DNA from 3 places in the Rossellomorea yichunensis genome. Region 2 is predicted to be linked to each of the others. Evidence: predicted binding sites of a transcription regulator. Region 2 holds the regulator's gene; each other region holds the start of a gene.

Region 1 (5,766 bases), on a different contig from region 2:
CATCTTCATTCGACAAGGTTAGTCATAATGCTACTTTTGGGAGTGTGTAGGAGAGCGGTGGAGGTGTTTGTGAATAAAATCACACGAGGTCCGTCCCTCTCAATACGCTCTAAACACGAACATTACGTTTTGACTAGAGGTTTTTATTTCGCGTTTTGCGGAATCGTGTTAGAATGAGAGTGAATGAATCAATGAGGCACCTAGAGCAGTTGGGCCTATGAATTAAAGGGGGATATGTATGAGTAAGATTGCCAAGCAAGATCCGGAAATTTATGCAGCGATTCAAGATGAATTAGAGCGTCAACGAACAAAAATCGAGTTAATTGCATCTGAAAACTTTGTCAGTGAAGCGGTTATGGAAGCACAAGGCTCCGTTCTGACAAACAAGTATGCAGAAGGGTACCCAGGTCGTCGCTATTATGGTGGCTGTGAGCATGTGGACGTAGCCGAGAATTTGGCTCGCGATCGTGCGAAGGAACTATTTGGAGCAGAACATGTAAACGTTCAGCCTCACTCAGGAGCACAAGCCAATATGGCAGTCTACTTCACGATCCTCGAACAAGGTGATACGGTTCTTGGAATGAACTTATCTCATGGTGGACATCTGACTCACGGGAGTGCCGTCAACTTCAGTGGAATTCAATATAACTTCGTAGAGTACGGTGTGGACGAAGAGAAGCACCTGATCAATTATGAAGATGTTAGACAAAAAGCGTTAGAGCACAAGCCGAAGCTGATCGTAGCCGGAGCAAGTGCATACCCAAGAGCGATCGATTTCGCGAAATTCCGTGAAATCGCAGACGAAGTGGGGGCCTACCTCATGGTTGATATGGCTCACATCGCTGGTCTTGTAGCAGCCGGTCTTCATCAGAACCCGGTTCCTTATGCAGACTTCGTGACAACAACGACTCATAAAACATTGCGCGGACCTCGTGGCGGTATGATCCTATGCAGAGAAGAATTTGCAAAGAAAATAGACAAGTCTATTTTCCCTGGAATTCAAGGTGGCCCGCTTATGCACGTGATCTCAGCTAAAGCTGTTGCTTTCGGTGAAGCGCTGCAGGATTCTTTCAAAGACTATGCGCAGAACATCATCGACAATGCGAACCGTTTAGGTGAAGGTCTTGTAAAAGAAGGAATCAATCTTGTATCAGGCGGATCTGATAACCATCTATTACTGATCGACCTGCGTTCACTAGGACTGACTGGTAAAATCGCAGAGAAAGTGCTTGATGAAATCGGTATTACCGTTAATAAAAACACGATTCCATTCGATCCTGAAAGCCCATTCGTTACAAGCGGTGTCCGTATCGGAACGGCAGCCGTTACATCCAGAGGCTTTGGACTCGAGGACATGGACGAAATTGCTTCCATCATGGCATTGACACTTAAGAACCATGAAGACGAGGCGAAACTGGAAGAAGCACGCAAACGTGTCATCGACCTGACGAGCAAATTTGAATTATATCCGGAAAAATAATAGATGACCTCTCCGCCAGGGACGGACCTCCCTGGTGGAGGGGTTTTTTTGATGGGAAATTAGTAGGGAAGTAGATTTTCAAACTTATAGTTGTCGGCTATAAAGCGATTTTGGGTAGAATCCAGCCTAAATATGTAATAATCCGGCCGTTTTTTCAGAGAATCCAGAGGCTTTTCAAGAAAATCCAGCCGATTCAGGCATTAATCCAACCAATTAACAAAATTAACCAGAACCAAACCGGATTCGCTCCAGCCCACACCCATCATCTCAATTCAAACGATTCCATTACACTTCCCATCTCATGTTGCTCTTAAATTGTCTTTTATGTACAATAGTCTGAGGTGTAAAGGAAGTAGACAAACTATTTTTACATAAAATCGAATTTAAAGGAGAGAGTCGAATGGGCAAAGTATATGTATTTGATCATCCGTTAATTCAACACAAATTAACGTTTATTCGTGATAAAGAAACAGGTACGAAGGAATTTCGTGAGCTTGTTGATGAAGTAGCGACATTGATGGCGTTTGAAATCACACGTGATTTACCGTTAGAGGATATTGATGTGGAAACACCAGTAAGCAACGCCAAGGCCAAGACTCTTGCAGGTAAAAAATTAGGGATTGTTCCTATTCTGCGAGCAGGGTTAGGGATGGTCGACGGAATTCTTAAGCTGATTCCGGCTGCAAAAGTAGGACATGTTGGTTTATATCGTGACCCGGAGACTCTTAAACCGATTGAATATTACGTAAAGCTTCCAAGTGATGTGGAAGAGCGTGACTTCATCCTGGTCGATCCAATGCTTGCAACAGGAGGATCTGCCGTTGAAGCCATCAACTCATTAAAGAAGCGTGGTGCGGTAAGCATCAAGTTCATGTGTCTCGTTGCTTGTCCTGAAGGGGTAGACGCAATCAAGGAAGCGCACCCTGACGTTGACATCTTCATCGCGGCTCTTGATGAGAAGCTGAATGAAAAAGGATACATCGTTCCTGGTTTAGGGGATGCTGGAGATCGTTTATACGGTACGAAATAATTTGAAATAAGACAGGAAAGCCGGAGTATCTATAATTGATAACCCGGCTTTTCTATTTATATAACGACATAATTCCTACTGTTATTTAGTTGGAAGTATTTACATTAAATTCAAGGGTTACTCATAAAAAGAATTTTCTATATAATGGAGGGGCATGTGAAGGTAGAATCTATACATGAGCGAGACCACAGTCGCCTCCGCTTTTCTGTATGTTCAGCTCCGGCGGGTAATCCCTCGAGGTCACAACTGAAAAATCCCAAAAGGCAAAGAGCGCCTTTAGGGATTTTCCAGTTGTGCTTGTCGGGCCTGACCAACCCGCCTCCGCTTTTCTGTAAATGTGTTAAAAATGTGAACAATTTGGAAACGCGTGGATAGGTTGTGAACTTTTTAACTTGAACTCATTGACATAGATAATACCCTATTGTATGCTTACAAAGGGTATCAAATGATAAGGTTTTCACAAGGGTTGAACCCGTATGGAAACGGTTTTTCATCATTTGTACAGTGTGAACGATTTTCCACTAAATCACATGTGTGGAGATGAAAAAAATGCGTCAAAATGATCGACGCCCTTATCAATCGATGGTCTTGTATTCTGCTATTCTTTCCCAGCTTGTTGGTTCTATCTTAATAGGAATCTTCGGCGGGAGATGGTTAGATGGAATATGGAGCACCACACCACTTTTCTTAATTATTGGACTACTCCTTGGGCTCGCAACAGGAATCTACACCATGCTCCGTACAGTCCAACATTTCAATTCGGGAGATTAATGTATGCCAGAACTTCAGCAATTGTTTAACAGGCATCGTAAGTACATATTTTTCCTCCTTTCCCTTTACGTCCTCGGTTGGGGTTTTACTTCCTATCAGTCTATTTTCCTTGGGCTTTTTTTGGGGACAGGCATCAGTCTGTTTAGTCACTGGCTGATCATGAGGAGAACCGTGCGATTCGGTGATGCAGTAGAATCTGGTCAAAAGGTTCGATCTTTAGGAACCTTCTCAAGGATGGCAGGTGCGGCCTTTGCAGTCATTATTGCAACGGAATACCCTGAGCACTTTCATCTCCTGAGCGTCATTATGGGATTAATGACAATTTACCTTGTCATTATGATAGATTATTTTATTCAGCAGCTTTTAGCTCATAAATAGCGGGGAAGAGAGGTGAATTTCATTGCATCATGAAAATCCTACAGCCGAGTTTCTAGGGTTAACTTTTAACCTGGCGAACGTACTGATGATCACAGTGGCGAGTGCCGTTGTTTTCCTAATCGCCGTTCTGTCAACTCGTAGACTGGCCATGAAACCAACAGGAGTGCAAAACTTTATGGAATGGGTCATGGACTTTGTCAAGAATATCGTGAAAAGTAATATGGATTGGAAAACAGGTGGTCGTTTCCATCTCCTTGGACTTACTTTACTCATGTACATTTTCGTTTCAAACATGTTAGGACTTCCGTTCTCGGTAGTCATTGACCACGAATTATGGTGGAAGTCACCAACAGCGGATCCAGTTATCACTATGACCCTGGCAGTTATGGTCGTTGTGTTAACACATTATTATGCAATCAAGATGAAGGGCTTCGGTGAATACGGTAAAGACTTCTTCAGACCTATGTCGTTCTTATTCCCGCTGAAGATCATTGAAGAATTTGCCAACACACTAACGCTTGGTCTTCGTCTTTACGGTAACATCTACGCCGGGGAAATCCTGCTTACACTACTGGTAGGAAGCCTGGCACATATGGGAGCAGCCGGATTACTGGGTGCCATAATCCCAACGATTGTATGGCAAGCTTTCTCAATCTTTGTCGGCGCAATCCAATCATTTATTTTTGTTATGTTAACGATGGTTTATATGGCTCACAAAGTCAGCCTAGACCATTAATATATACCCTGTTCAAAATTGAACAAAACTACTCAAAACATTTTTTCATACATTTAAAGGAGGAAATTCAGAATGGGTCTTTTAGCAGCAGCAATTGCAATCGGTTTAGCAGCACTAGGTGCAGGTATTGGTAACGGTCTTATTGTTTCACGTACGGTAGAAGGTATGGCTCGTCAACCGGAAGCTCGTGGAATGCTTCAAACTACAATGTTCATCGGGGTTGCGTTAGTAGAGGCGATTCCTATCATCGCAGTAGTTATCGCATTCATCGTAATGGGTCAATAATAGCAGTTTAAAGTTCAAGATGGCGAAGATCATTCGATAAGAACCTTCGCCATTCCTTTATGTTTAGTACTTATGAACAATTGACTATGAATGATACGGCATTTGCCGATATTGTACAGCTTTCTTATGGAAGGCATTGACTCTTGAAGGGAGTGAAACCGCGTGCTTACAAACGCATTTGTCCTTGGAGCTGGTGGCGGCTTTACAGGTGGAGATATCGTATTCCAGCTTGCTATGTTCCTTATCCTTCTTGCGTTACTGAAGAAGTTTGCCTGGGGTCCTTTGATGGGCATCATGCAAGAGCGTGAGAATCACATTGCAAGCGAAATAGAAGCGGCTGAACAAAGCCGTCTAGAAGCAAATAAGAGCTTAGAAGAACAGCGTCAACTTTTAAAAGAGGCTCGTCAAGAAGCGCAAGCGATGATCGAGAACTCTAAGAAGCAGGGCGATGAGCAACGTGAACAAATCATCATTGCCGCTCGTCAGGAATCCGAGCGCTTGAAAGAATCTGCGAAACGTGAAATCGAGACGCAGAAAGAACAAGCGATGGCAGCATTACGCGAGCAGGTTGCTTCACTATCTGTTCTGATTGCATCGAAAGTGATTGAAAAAGAACTTTCTGTTCAAGATCAACAGAAGCTGATCAACGATTATATTAAAGAGGCAGGAGAAGAGCGATGAGCTACTCTACAGTCGCAAAACGCTATGCGTTAGCTCTTTTCGATATTGCCAAAGAACAGAATCAATTAGAAGCGATTGAACAAGAGCTTCGTGCAGTGAAATCCGTTTTTATCCAAAATAAAGAATTAAGCATTCTTTTGGAAAATCCGAAGTTTTCGACGGATAAGAAGAAAGACATGTTGAAAGAAGCGTTCTCAAGCGTTTCAGTACCAGTATTGAATACATTGCTTCTTATGACTGATCGTCATCGTGAAGATCAGGTAGTGGGCGTTGTCGATGCATTCATCGAGCTATCTAATGAAGCTAGAGGAATTGCAGAAGCAAAGGTGTACTCCGTACGTGCTTTAACAGAAGATGAGAAGACAGCAGTCTCAGCTTCTTTTGCTAAGAAAATTGGTAAACAAT
Region 2 (5,766 bases):
GTTACTTTTACTGCATTTGCTAATTGATCTACACCGCGAAGCATGGAACGGCGTGCTTCTTCGCTGAATTTAATATCTTTAGCCATTGATAAAGTCCTCCTCTTATTTAAATAAAGTATTTTTCATATACGAAGTTTGATTATTCGCCAACTACAGCCAGAATATCGCTATCACGAAGGATCAGGTATTCTGTGCCTTGGTATTTCACTTCTGTACCAGCGTATTTAGAGAAAATGATTCGATCGCCGACAGCTACCTCAAGAGCAACGCGCTCACCGTTGTCAAGAATGCGACCAGTACCTACAGCCATCACTTTACCTTCTTGTGGCTTTTCCTTTGCGGAATCCGGTAGCACAATACCGCTTGCTGTTTTTTCTTCTGACTCAACTAGCTCGATAACGACGCGATCACCTAGTGGTTTTAACAAGTGAAACAACCTCCTTGAAATTATGTAAATGATATTTATTAGCACTCGCTTGTTGTGAGTGCTAACACAACTATTATATTAATTAATTCGTTTTCATTTTGCAAGAGTCCTGCTTGAATTTTTTTTCGTCATATTTCTCTTTTTTTCACACCCTCCTATACTATGCCTCACTATATGGCTTTATTACTTAAGCCGGTTGAAGTGTGACAATTCTTACAAAACCCTTAGATTTGAACAGTTCCTATTTTCTTAGTAGAATTGTACAAGAGTGAGTTCAAGATGAAATGAGGTTGTTCCTCATCTAACAGGTGCTAAAGGAGATCATACGTTGAAAAAACATTTCGGATATATCTTAATTACCTATATTGTCATGCAGCTTTCAAGTATTATAGGCATCCCCTTATTATTAAAGATTGGTGTAGATGTGCTTGGTCAACCCGAAGAAACAGTTAAGAATGTTGTACCGGGATATTGGCTCGTGATCAGCTTTACGTTAACCCTGCTCGTTGTGTGGGGCATTCTAAGGAAGAGTGAAACAAGCACCGGACTTGAACGCACCGCTCCCATGAATGCAGGGGGGTCCATTGTATGGGCTGTAGTCGGGATCTTTATGGCGTTCATTGCTCAATCCGTCGCCATACAAGTCGAGTATGCGCTGGGAATTGAAATGGGATCTGAAAACACTCAGATGATTATCAGCATTATTGAAAAGGTACCGCTATCGATGATGGTAGCTGCGATCATTGGCCCTATATTAGAAGAGATTGTATTCAGAAAGATTATCTTCGGTGTCCTTTATGAAAAGATGAATTTCTTTTTCGCCGCGTTAATCAGCTCTATTATATTCGCTCTCGCGCACTTTGAGCCTGAGCATGTGATCTTGTACTCGGCTATGGGCTTTACGTTTGCGTTTCTTTATGTCAAGACGAAGCGGATCCTTGTTCCAATATTTGCCCATGTTGCCATGAATACAACGGTCGTTCTAATGCAATCTATCTATAAGGATGAAATTGAAAAAATGATCAACGAAGCTGAACAAATACAAGGATTTATTGGAGGATTATTTCTATGAGGAGATCACCATTATTCTCAGGCGTGATCTATCTCCTTCTCGGTGTGCTCTTCACATACTTTGCTGTGCAAAATGTACAGGATGATGGTTGGGGATTTTTCACTTATATGCTCGTCTTTCTGGCAACCCTTGATTTTGGTTCCGGGTTGCGTATGGTGATGCTGCATTTCAAAATCAAAAAGAAAATAGAGAATAAAAAATAAGGATTGATCATTTGATCAATCCTTATTTATATCCTCGAACTGTTCCATTTCAAGCTTTTGTTCTGCTTCTAAAACCTTTTTATATCCGATCTTAGAGATCCAAATACTGATTTCATAAAGAAGAAGCAAAGGGACGGTTACCATTAAATGCGAGACGATGTCCGGCGGTGTGATGAAAGCGGCTATGACTAACAATATGAAGTACGCCACTTTTCTCATTTGTGCCAGAAGCATCGGGGTAATAATCCCCAGGCGTGTCAGAAACAGCATAATAACCGGCAGTTGAAATAGAAACCCAAATGGAATGGTTATTTGAAAAAGGAAATGAAAATATTCATTAATTCCAATCACTTGTTGGATATTCAGATTGGTTGATAAACCCATCATGAATTTCACAACATATGGAAACAAAATAAAATATGAAAATGACAATCCACCTAAGAAAAGAATGACAGAGATCGGGATGTAACTAAGCGTTACCTTCCTCTCTTTCTCATATAAGCCTGGACTTACGAACGACCATACTTGAAATAGAATGATGGGTGATGTCATGATGATCGCAATAAACATGATCATTTCCATATAGATTTTGAGAGGGTCTGTAATCCGAAAGGCGTTCATCGTCAATTCTTTCGCTTCATCCGCGTGCTGCAAATATCGAATCAGCGGCTCCGCAAGAAAAAAGCTTACGATTACCGCTAACAAGAAGAAAACGACTACAAACATGAGTCGTTTTTGCAATTCTCCTATATGTTCATAGACTGTCATGTCTCTTTGACTTTGACTCATGGCGTTCATCCTACCCTACTTAGCTTTTTTACTATTATCGTCCTCATCATCTGCTAAGCCCTTTGTTGCATTTTTAAATTCGCGTAATGTATTACCAGCTGCTTTCCCTAACTCAGGCAATTTCTTTGGTCCAAAGATCAGTAAAGCAACAACTGTTATCAGTACGATACTACCTGCACCTAACATAATGAGACACCTCCTCTTTTACCATTCTATCATAACGTATATAAGGATCATTTTCTATTCGGATATGATTCCATCTTGTGACATTTCCGTGTCATCCTCTGAATAATGCTTTAAGAAGTATACCAGTGATTGAAGCTCGACTGCCAGATCAATATGATGCACGCGAATATGGTCCGGCACCGTTAATCTCGCAGGAGTGAAATTCAGGATCCCCTTAATATTAGAAGAAACCAATCGGTCTGTGATATTTTGAGCAGAAGAAGCCGGAACCGTCAGAATGGCCACTTCAATATCATGCCCCTCAAGACCCTCTTCTAAATCATCTAAATGAAAAACGGGTACATCGCTGATTTGTGTCCCAACCTTCTTTTCATCTACTTCAAAAGCCATTTCAATCTTAGTATTATTATTTTTTATGAAATTATAATGAAGAAACGCTGTACCGAGATTCCCTACACCTATCAGCACAACTTTCGTAATGGCATCTTGATCTAATGTCTTACGAAAAAAGGATAGCAGGTAATTGACATTATATCCATAACCCTTTTTACCTAACGCTCCAAAATAAGAAAAATCTCTGCGTATCGTGGCAGAATCAACCTTCACCGCTTCACTCAATTCTTTCGATGAAACCCTCTGCTTTCCCGACGAGTACAGATTCTTGATAAAGCGATAATATAGCGGAAGGCGCTTAGCCGTTGCCTGTGGAATTTTCGTTGTATCCTGGTTCATATTGTATTCCCCCACATCTATTCAAAACCTCTGATACCGCTTCCAAAATAGAAAGCATACAGAATTTAAAACTCTACTACCCATCATACACTATATTTTATCCTAAGTGTACGAAGATTAATAGTCGATTTATTGCCGTCCCCCTCCCAAATACGGTACACTAGCACTATGAAATAGAGGTGAAACGTCATGATTCTACTACAAGTGAATCAACTAACGAAAAACTTTGGTGCCGATAATATCCTATCAAATATTAAGCTTGAAATACAGACAAGAGATCGGGTGGCTCTCGTCGGACGCAATGGAGCGGGAAAGTCGACTCTTTTAAAAATAATTGCAGGTCATCTCTCCTATGATTCCGGAGACATCACGAAACCAAAAGGGGTTTCCATCGGATACCTGGCTCAGAATACCGGTTTGGAGTCTGATCTATCCATTTGGTCGGAAATGCTGACCGTCTTCGAGGAATTGCAGAGACAGGAAAAGCAATTAAGAACATTGGAGCAGCAGATGGCCGATCCTTCGGTGTATGAACAAGAAGAACTCTCTCAACGCGTATTAAAAGAATACGATGAGCTTCAAGTCAGGTTCAAGGATTCCGGTGGATACCAATATGAAGCGGATATTCGCTCTGTCCTTCACGGTTTGAATTTCGCAGATTTCGATTACGATACAAAGATATCCACATTGAGCGGCGGCCAGAAAACCCGTCTCGCTCTTGGGAAACTTCTTTTAACCAAACCTGACATTCTCATTCTTGATGAGCCGACCAACCATCTTGATATTGGGACTTTATCGTGGCTTGAGACGTACCTTCAAAGCTATGAAGGAGCCGTCCTGATCGTTTCCCATGACCGCTACTTCCTGGATAGCGTCGTCAATCAAGTGTATGAGATTTCCCGGAATCGAAGCAAGAAATACCACGGTAACTACAGTAAATACCTTGAACAGAAAGCAGAAGACTACGAAAAGGATCTCAAGATGTTCGAGCGCCAGCAACAGGAGGTCGCGAAACTCGAAGACTTCATTCAACGGAATATCGCCCGTGCTTCGACGACCAAGATGGCACAAAGCCGCAGAAAAAAGCTGGAACGAATGGACAAGATGGATAGACCCTTGGGTGATGAGAAATCTGCCAACTTTGCTTTTCAAATTGATCGTCCAAGTGGAAATGATGTTCTTCACGTTCAAGATCTTACCATCGGATATGGGCAAGACGAACAGATTTCATCTCACATCGACTTCTCTGTTAAAAAGGGAGACAGTATCGCTCTTGTAGGTCCAAACGGAATCGGGAAATCGACCCTTTTGAAAACATTGGTCAATAAACTGCAACCTCTGGAAGGAGCATTTAAATTCGGATCAAATGTTTCGATTAGCTATTATGATCAAGAACAAGCCGAACTATCTTCCAATAAGACCGTCTTAAATGAACTGTGGGACGAATACCCAATGAAAATGGAAAAAGAAATCCGCACTGTACTTGGAAACTTCTTATTCTCAGGGGAAGATGTCTTAAAGCCTGTTTCCACACTGAGTGGTGGAGAGAAGGCACGTCTGGCACTTTCCAAGCTCATGATGGAAAAAGGGAATGTCTTGATCCTGGATGAACCGACGAATCATCTGGATCTGGACAGTAAAGAAGTGCTGGAGAATGCCTTGATTGACTACCCTGGGACGATTCTCTTTGTCTCACACGACCGTTATTTCATCAATCGAATTGCTACAAAGGTTGTAGAACTGTCCAAAAAGGGGTCGACAGAATACCTTGGCGATTACGATTATTACGTAGAGAAATTACAACAGCAGGAAGAATTGGCTGCACTTGAGCGGATTGAACAAGGAGAACAAGTGTCATCACAGGTTACCACTCAAAAACAGTCCCACAAGATTGATAAAGAGGCGAAAAAGCTTGAACGTCAACGAAAACGCAGAGTAGAAGAAATTGAAGGTCTCATGGAAGCTCTTGAAGAAGACATTCAATTAAAAGAGGATCTTCTCTGTGACCCTGATATTTTTCAAGATCATGAAAAAGTTCAGAACATCAATGACTCCCTCACAAAAGCAAAAGAAGAGCTTGATTCTCTATTGGAAGAATGGACAGAACTTGAGGAGATTCTTCAAGAAGAACAATAATCCACAGGATTGGGGATAACTATCGAACCCCAATCCTTTCTTATTCCACATCATTATCCACAATTCAAATCCCGTTTATCCGTTATTAACAGAGGTTTTCCACATAATCCACAATTACAATGTAAGTTATCCACAGAAACTTCCAAATAATAGGGCATTCACACTAGAGCTTTTTCACATAGTGTACACATCAATTATGTAGTTACTAACATTTTATCCAC
Region 3 (5,766 bases), on a different contig from region 2:
GGGTGTAGATTGTGGCGTACAGCCTGAAAACTGCTTCATAATGGACAATGGTGAAGTCCTTGCATTAAGCAATGACTCAGCACAGGTAGCTGGAAAAATCCCTTCTGGAAACGTCTATATCGATGGAAGCGGTATTGGTGATATCGGTAATATCGTCCTTCGTGATCGCCGCATCCTTTCAGAAGAAGGATTGGTCATCGTCGTTGTAAGCATCGACATGAAGGATTTCAAAATTGCTTCCGGTCCGGACCTTATTTCAAGAGGTTTCGTATACATGCGTGAATCAGGTGACCTTATTAATGAAGCACAAACGCTTATTTCTAAACACTTGAACAAGGTTCTTGAAAGAAGAACATCACAATGGTCAGAAATCAAGAATGAAATCACAGATACACTTGCTCCATTCTTATACGAAAAAACAAAACGACGTCCGATGATTTTACCAATCATCATGGAAGTCTGATCAATCAAAAAAGAGGCTGACCCGATATGGGCCAGCCTCTTTTTTATTATTATAATACCTTCTTTTCAAAACGGTTAATATCTGTATCTGCACCGATTACAATCAGAATATCGCCTTCACGAATTTGTTCATCTGCTTGGGGAGACACAATAATATCCTTTTGTCTCTTTATCGCCACGATATTGATTCCAAATTGAGCACGGATATCCAGATCAATTAATGAATTCCCACTCAGATTTTCATTCGCCACAATCTCTACGATGGAGTGTTCATCCGACAACTCCAGATAATCCAATACATTATTCGAAACGATATTATGAGCAATCCTTCTTCCCATATCACGTTCTGGATGAACGACTTGGTTCGCACCTATTTTCCGCAATACTTTTTCATGATAATCATTTTGAGCCTTAACGGTAATTTTTTTAACCCCGATTTCTTTCATCATCAAGGTGGTTAAGATACTCGATTGGATATCGTCTCCAATTGCCACAATGACGTGATCGAAATTTCTTATTCCCAGGTTTTTTAAAACGGATTCGTCCGTTGCATCTGCCACTACCGCATGAGAGGCAATGGAAGAGAATTCATTTACTTTGTCTTCATCCTGATCAATCGCCATAACCTCCATGCCTTGATCTGATAATGAACGGACAATACTGCCCCCAAATCGTCCCAATCCGACAACCACAAACTCTTTTTTCACCATACATCCCCCCGCACTTTCTATATCCTTTATTTTAGCATAAAAAAAAGGAGAAAATGAAATTTCTCCCTGTTGTTTCTTGTATTAAATTTAGAAAGGTTTGAAAATTAATCACTTCTTTCCTTTAACATAATCTGCATCAAATAAAAACAGCCTCATTAACAGATATAAAGATGGAATCAATAATAGCAAGCCTGCTATAAAGACGATGACCAGGGCCATTCCCATCGTTGGATTGGTCACACTGGTTTCTATCGTAATAAATGGTTTTAGTATATAAGGTAAATGCGAAGCACCATAGCCAAAAAAGGCAAAGAAGAACTGCAGCATAACCAATATGAATGCCGTTCCAAAATTTTTCCGCATATAAATCATTAGCGATGCACCAAAGAAGCAAAGAAGTGACAACCCAAACATCCACCAAATATCAATCGCCTTCTCAAAATGCTCTGCATTATGCTCTCTCAATGATACAAACACTACTAAACTTGCCAGAATCGTGGGCGCACTCCAAAACAGGGAAAACGTTCTTAATTCCTCCCTGGAATCCATATCTCCTGCACGGTTGGCATAATAGGTTAGAAATGTCGCACTGATAAACAACACGGATACAATGGAAAGGGCCACTACACTCCACGAATAGGGGCTGGTAAAAAGCTCCTTGGCGAGGAAGATGACCTTATCTCCCTTCTCTTCCAGAAATCCACCTTCTGAAATCGTTAATGCCGTGGATAAGGAAGCAGGAATTAATAACCCGGTCGCCCCATATAAGAACAGGTACACGATATTGTCCTTTGACCCGTAATTTCCGAATGCATAGAAACTTCCTCTTATGGCTAATAAAATGATGGCGATACTTCCCGGAAGTAATAATGCCGTTCCATAATAATAGGCTGTGTCAGGAAAGAATCCGACTAGGCCCACAAAGAAGAAGACAAAAAAGACGTTGGTTACTTCCCATACCGGAGAAAGGTATCTGCTGATCAACACGTTCAAGGTATGCTCCTTGCCTTTCATTCTTCCATAAAAGGCGAAGAAGCCGGCTCCAAAATCAATCGAAGCTACTATCAGATAACCATAAAGGAAAATCCACAATACGGTAATCCCCACAACTTCCAAACTCATACCCATTCCTCCCTTAAAGCTTCAAGCCCCTTCTTCTCAGGCCACCTGAAAAGAAGAAGTATTTATATATCTGCTTAACTCGCTTTCTTTGGAAAACGTTGTTCTAATTCCGCCTCTGCAGGCTTGTTTTTAAACATTTTTATCAGTACAACCACACATATCACGCCAAGAAGGATATAGAGGCCAACAAACAATGCAAACGTCAAGCCTACTCCATCGGCTTTCGTTGCCGCATCCGCCACTTTCATATACCCTCTCATAATCCATGGCTGTCGACCCACCTCGGCATAAATCCAACCGAATTCAATCGCCAGCATCGCAAGTGGTCCACTCGCAACAATTCCCCATAGAAGCGGCTTATTCCATTCATTCCGCTTCTTCCACTTCCAGAATAGAATAAATGCCGATGAAATAAAGATACTGTAAAACCCAATTGATACCATCAGGTCAAACATATAGTGAACCCATAAAGGGGGCCGCTCATCTTCAGGAAATTCATTCAGACCTATAACCTCTGTCTCAAAAGAACTCCCGGCCAGAAAGCTTAAGAATCCAGGTAAACGGATCTCATTATGGACCTCATTATTTTCATCCAGCGTTCCGAATACGATCAGGTCAGCATTCTCTTCCGTTTCAAAATGCCATTCCGCTGCTGCAAGCTTCTCAGGCTGATACTCGGCAAGAAATTTAGCCGATAAGTCCCCTGCCAAAGCAGTGGCAAAAGCGAAAATCAAAGCAGAAACCATCGTTAAACGCAGCGCTTTCTTATGATACTCCCCGCCTCTCTTACGAAGAATCGCAAATGCCGTAATCGCCGCCAACACTAATGCCGATGTTAAATAGGCAGTTGTCAATACGTGAAACACTTTCGTAGGCGTCGCAGGATTCAGCATCGCAGCAATCGGATCGATATTAATCGCTTTCCCATTCTCTAATTCAAATCCTTGAGGAGTATTCATAAACGCATTCACAGTTGTAATGAACAGCGCTGAAGCCGAAGAACCAATCATAACCGGAATCGTCAACAGCCAATGAATCCATTTATTCTTGAAACGGTCCCAAGTATAAAGATAGATTCCTAAAAAGATAGCCTCAAAGAAAAACGCAAATGTTTCCATAAATAATGGCAGTGCAATCACTTGTCCGGCAACCTGCATAAACGAAGGCCATAATAAGGACAGCTGCAGCCCTATGGCTGTACCCGTTACAACCCCCACCGCAACCGTAATTGTAAAACCTCTTGCCCACCTTCTGGCAAGCAAAAGATAATGAGGATCATTTCGTTTGATTCCCATAAACTCCGCAATGGAAATCATAATCGGCACCCCTACCCCAATCGTCGCAAAAATAATATGGAATGCAAGGGTTGTCGAAGTGAGCATTCTACTCAAAATCACACCATCTAATACCATTCTATACTCCCCCTACTGATCTACTTACTATCGTAAACAACTCTTTTCTACTGTTTATCACTTATTGTTCATTATAAAACCTGAAAATGAGTTTGTGATATGTTGAACATGAATATTTTGTGACGTTTTTCACAAACATTGATTTGTCTTATATTTTAGAGGTTTTTGGGGTGGTTGGCAATGATGTTGCTTGGGGAGGATGGGGCTTAATTTTACTAGAGTTTACTGATGGCTGAGGTTTTTTGGGAGAGAGTAGATTCGACCTTTTCCTTTACCTTTTGAAGAAAGGTCCATGTTATTTAGGAGATGATAGGCCACTCTGGAGGATTCAACACCTAAGAACTCTCTTGCTTGTTTGTTGGTTATATTCGGGTTTACAAGTAGTAAGTAATCATAAATAGCCTGTTGGTGAGCATTCCGGTCAAATTCTCCACAATCAGGACAGTACCAAGACCTCATGTTACGTACCATATTGAATCTCTCGCAGCGGCTACACATAACACCGCGTATGATCCCTTCATGCTGTTGGTTAAAGTTAGAATATGGAGCATTCTCCTTCATTAGGGAATTGGCAATTTTTTTAATTTCCTTCATTTCAAGAATTGAATTCGAATTAGAGCAGCTATGTTGAATGGTAAGAAGTTTTGCAACGAGATTCTCTATTCTGATAGCCCTACCTAAAGTATCCTTACTCTGACTAGTGGTAGATATTAATGAAGAAGAGTTTGTGAATACAACTAAAAATTCAATTGGGATAATAGGGAGTTTTTTCTTTTGGAGCCATTGTGTGAGGTGTATCTTATATCTATTCGCTTGAGAGAGGGGATTGGGAAAGCCTGTTACTTCTCCATTAAGAGTACGGGAAAATTGTTCAAATTGAGTTCCGTATTTCATGGATCCCGCTATATTTTTTATTTCTAAAATCAATATAAAATTTCTAGTGAAAATAAGAGTATCAATTTGAAAGAAACTCTCTCCCATTGGTATACATAGATCGTTAAGGACGAGCATGTGTTCATCATCGATTGTACTCAATTGTCGGTCTACTTTACACTCTCCATGGTAACCTGCCCAAGCTTTAAGCAAGTATTCTTCAATCTTGGATCTGAGGCGGGATTCTCGGGGTAGCCTCCTTAACAAGGCTTCAAAATAGAGGATAGTTAGGGGGATTTCTCTTACTTTAATGATCAAATTATCATTCCTTTCGAATTTGGTACTAATAGTATTCTACTTTCAAACAAGAATCCCCTTTATTATTGGAAAAATTTCAGTAATGATTTTTTATCGACCGTTATAGAGATTTATCAACCGTTATTTTGTTTTATCAACCGAAATTTGAATTTATCAACCGTTTTTTCATTATATCAACCTTATTTTCACGATACCGACCGTTCTGCAAATTCTGACAAATTCCGCAACAACCCCCGCTCCACTCCCCTACCACAACCACAACAAAAAAACCCCGCACACACCAGTGCGGGGCTCCTCCAAACTTACATCGCATCCAACATCCTGAACTGCGATTTAACCAGATCATAATAATCACCCTGCTGCTCCATCAGCTCATCGTGGTTGCCGGATTCTTTGATTCTTCCATTTTCAAGAACAAAGATATTGTCCGATTCACGGATCGTAGATAGGCGGTGGGCAATGATGATGGCGGTCCGACCGTTCAATAGACGTTTCAATGCTTTTTGAATTTTGACTTCTGTTTCTGTATCAATGGATGCTGTCGCTTCATCCAATATGATGATTCGAGGGTTCGCCAATAGTGCTCGGGCGAATGACAGTAATTGTCTTTCACCAACGGATAAAACATTACCCCGTTCTTCCACTTCGGTCTCGTATCCATTGGAAAGCTTCTCGATGAACTCATTGGCTCCGATTGCTTCGGCGGCATTCTTAACCTCTTCGTCCGTTGCATCAGGGCGCCCGAATCGGATGTTATCCATGATTGTTCCCGAGAAGATGAATGTATCCTGCAGAACGATGCTGATTTGACTTCGTAAGCTTGAAACCGATGCATCCCTCAGGTTTACCCCATCAATTTTCACTTCACC

Evidence for each region. Region 2 encodes Rex, which represses fermentation and respiration genes when NADH is low (regulators of the CRP and FNR family bind a similar motif). Its sites were predicted from a motif close to TTGTGAAATATTTCACAA; they were not measured.
Region 1: RSX31_RS17280 (AtpZ/AtpI family protein) is a predicted target of Rex. The motif match lies at 2,887-2,904, and genes of this name have one in related genera.
Region 3: RSX31_RS02150 (cytochrome ubiquinol oxidase subunit I) is a predicted target of Rex. The motif match lies at 3,824-3,841, and genes of this name have one in related genera.

The regions. Positions count from the first base shown of each region.
Region 1 is NZ_JAVYAD010000006.1:199,640-205,405, forward strand. It holds gene RSX31_RS17270 (serine hydroxymethyltransferase) at 239-1,480, shown strand; gene upp (uracil phosphoribosyltransferase) at 1,881-2,510, shown strand; gene RSX31_RS17280 (AtpZ/AtpI family protein) at 3,060-3,281, shown strand; gene RSX31_RS17285 (ATP synthase subunit I) at 3,285-3,659, shown strand; gene atpB (F0F1 ATP synthase subunit A) at 3,682-4,395, shown strand; gene atpE (F0F1 ATP synthase subunit C) at 4,468-4,680, shown strand; gene RSX31_RS17300 (F0F1 ATP synthase subunit B) at 4,843-5,361, shown strand; gene RSX31_RS17305 (F0F1 ATP synthase subunit delta) at 5,358-5,766, shown strand, end outside.
Region 2 is NZ_JAVYAD010000015.1:2,993-8,758, reverse strand. It holds gene groL (chaperonin GroEL) at 1-86, opposite strand, end outside; gene groES (co-chaperone GroES) at 140-427, opposite strand; gene RSX31_RS22905 (CPBP family intramembrane glutamic endopeptidase) at 756-1,499, shown strand; gene RSX31_RS22900 (YdiK family protein) at 1,496-1,702, shown strand; gene tatC (twin-arginine translocase subunit TatC) at 1,718-2,491, opposite strand; gene RSX31_RS22890 (twin-arginine translocase TatA/TatE family subunit) at 2,507-2,677, opposite strand; gene RSX31_RS22885 (redox-sensing transcriptional repressor Rex) at 2,732-3,409, opposite strand; gene RSX31_RS22880 (ABC-F family ATP-binding cassette domain-containing protein) at 3,599-5,545, shown strand.
Region 3 is NZ_JAVYAD010000001.1:422,594-428,359, reverse strand. It holds gene rnjA (ribonuclease J1) at 1-463, shown strand, start outside; gene RSX31_RS02160 (potassium channel family protein) at 513-1,169, opposite strand; gene RSX31_RS02155 (cytochrome d ubiquinol oxidase subunit II) at 1,281-2,294, opposite strand; gene RSX31_RS02150 (cytochrome ubiquinol oxidase subunit I) at 2,369-3,706, opposite strand; gene RSX31_RS02145 (nuclease-related domain-containing protein) at 3,929-4,792, opposite strand; gene RSX31_RS02140 (ABC transporter ATP-binding protein) at 5,200-5,766, opposite strand, start outside.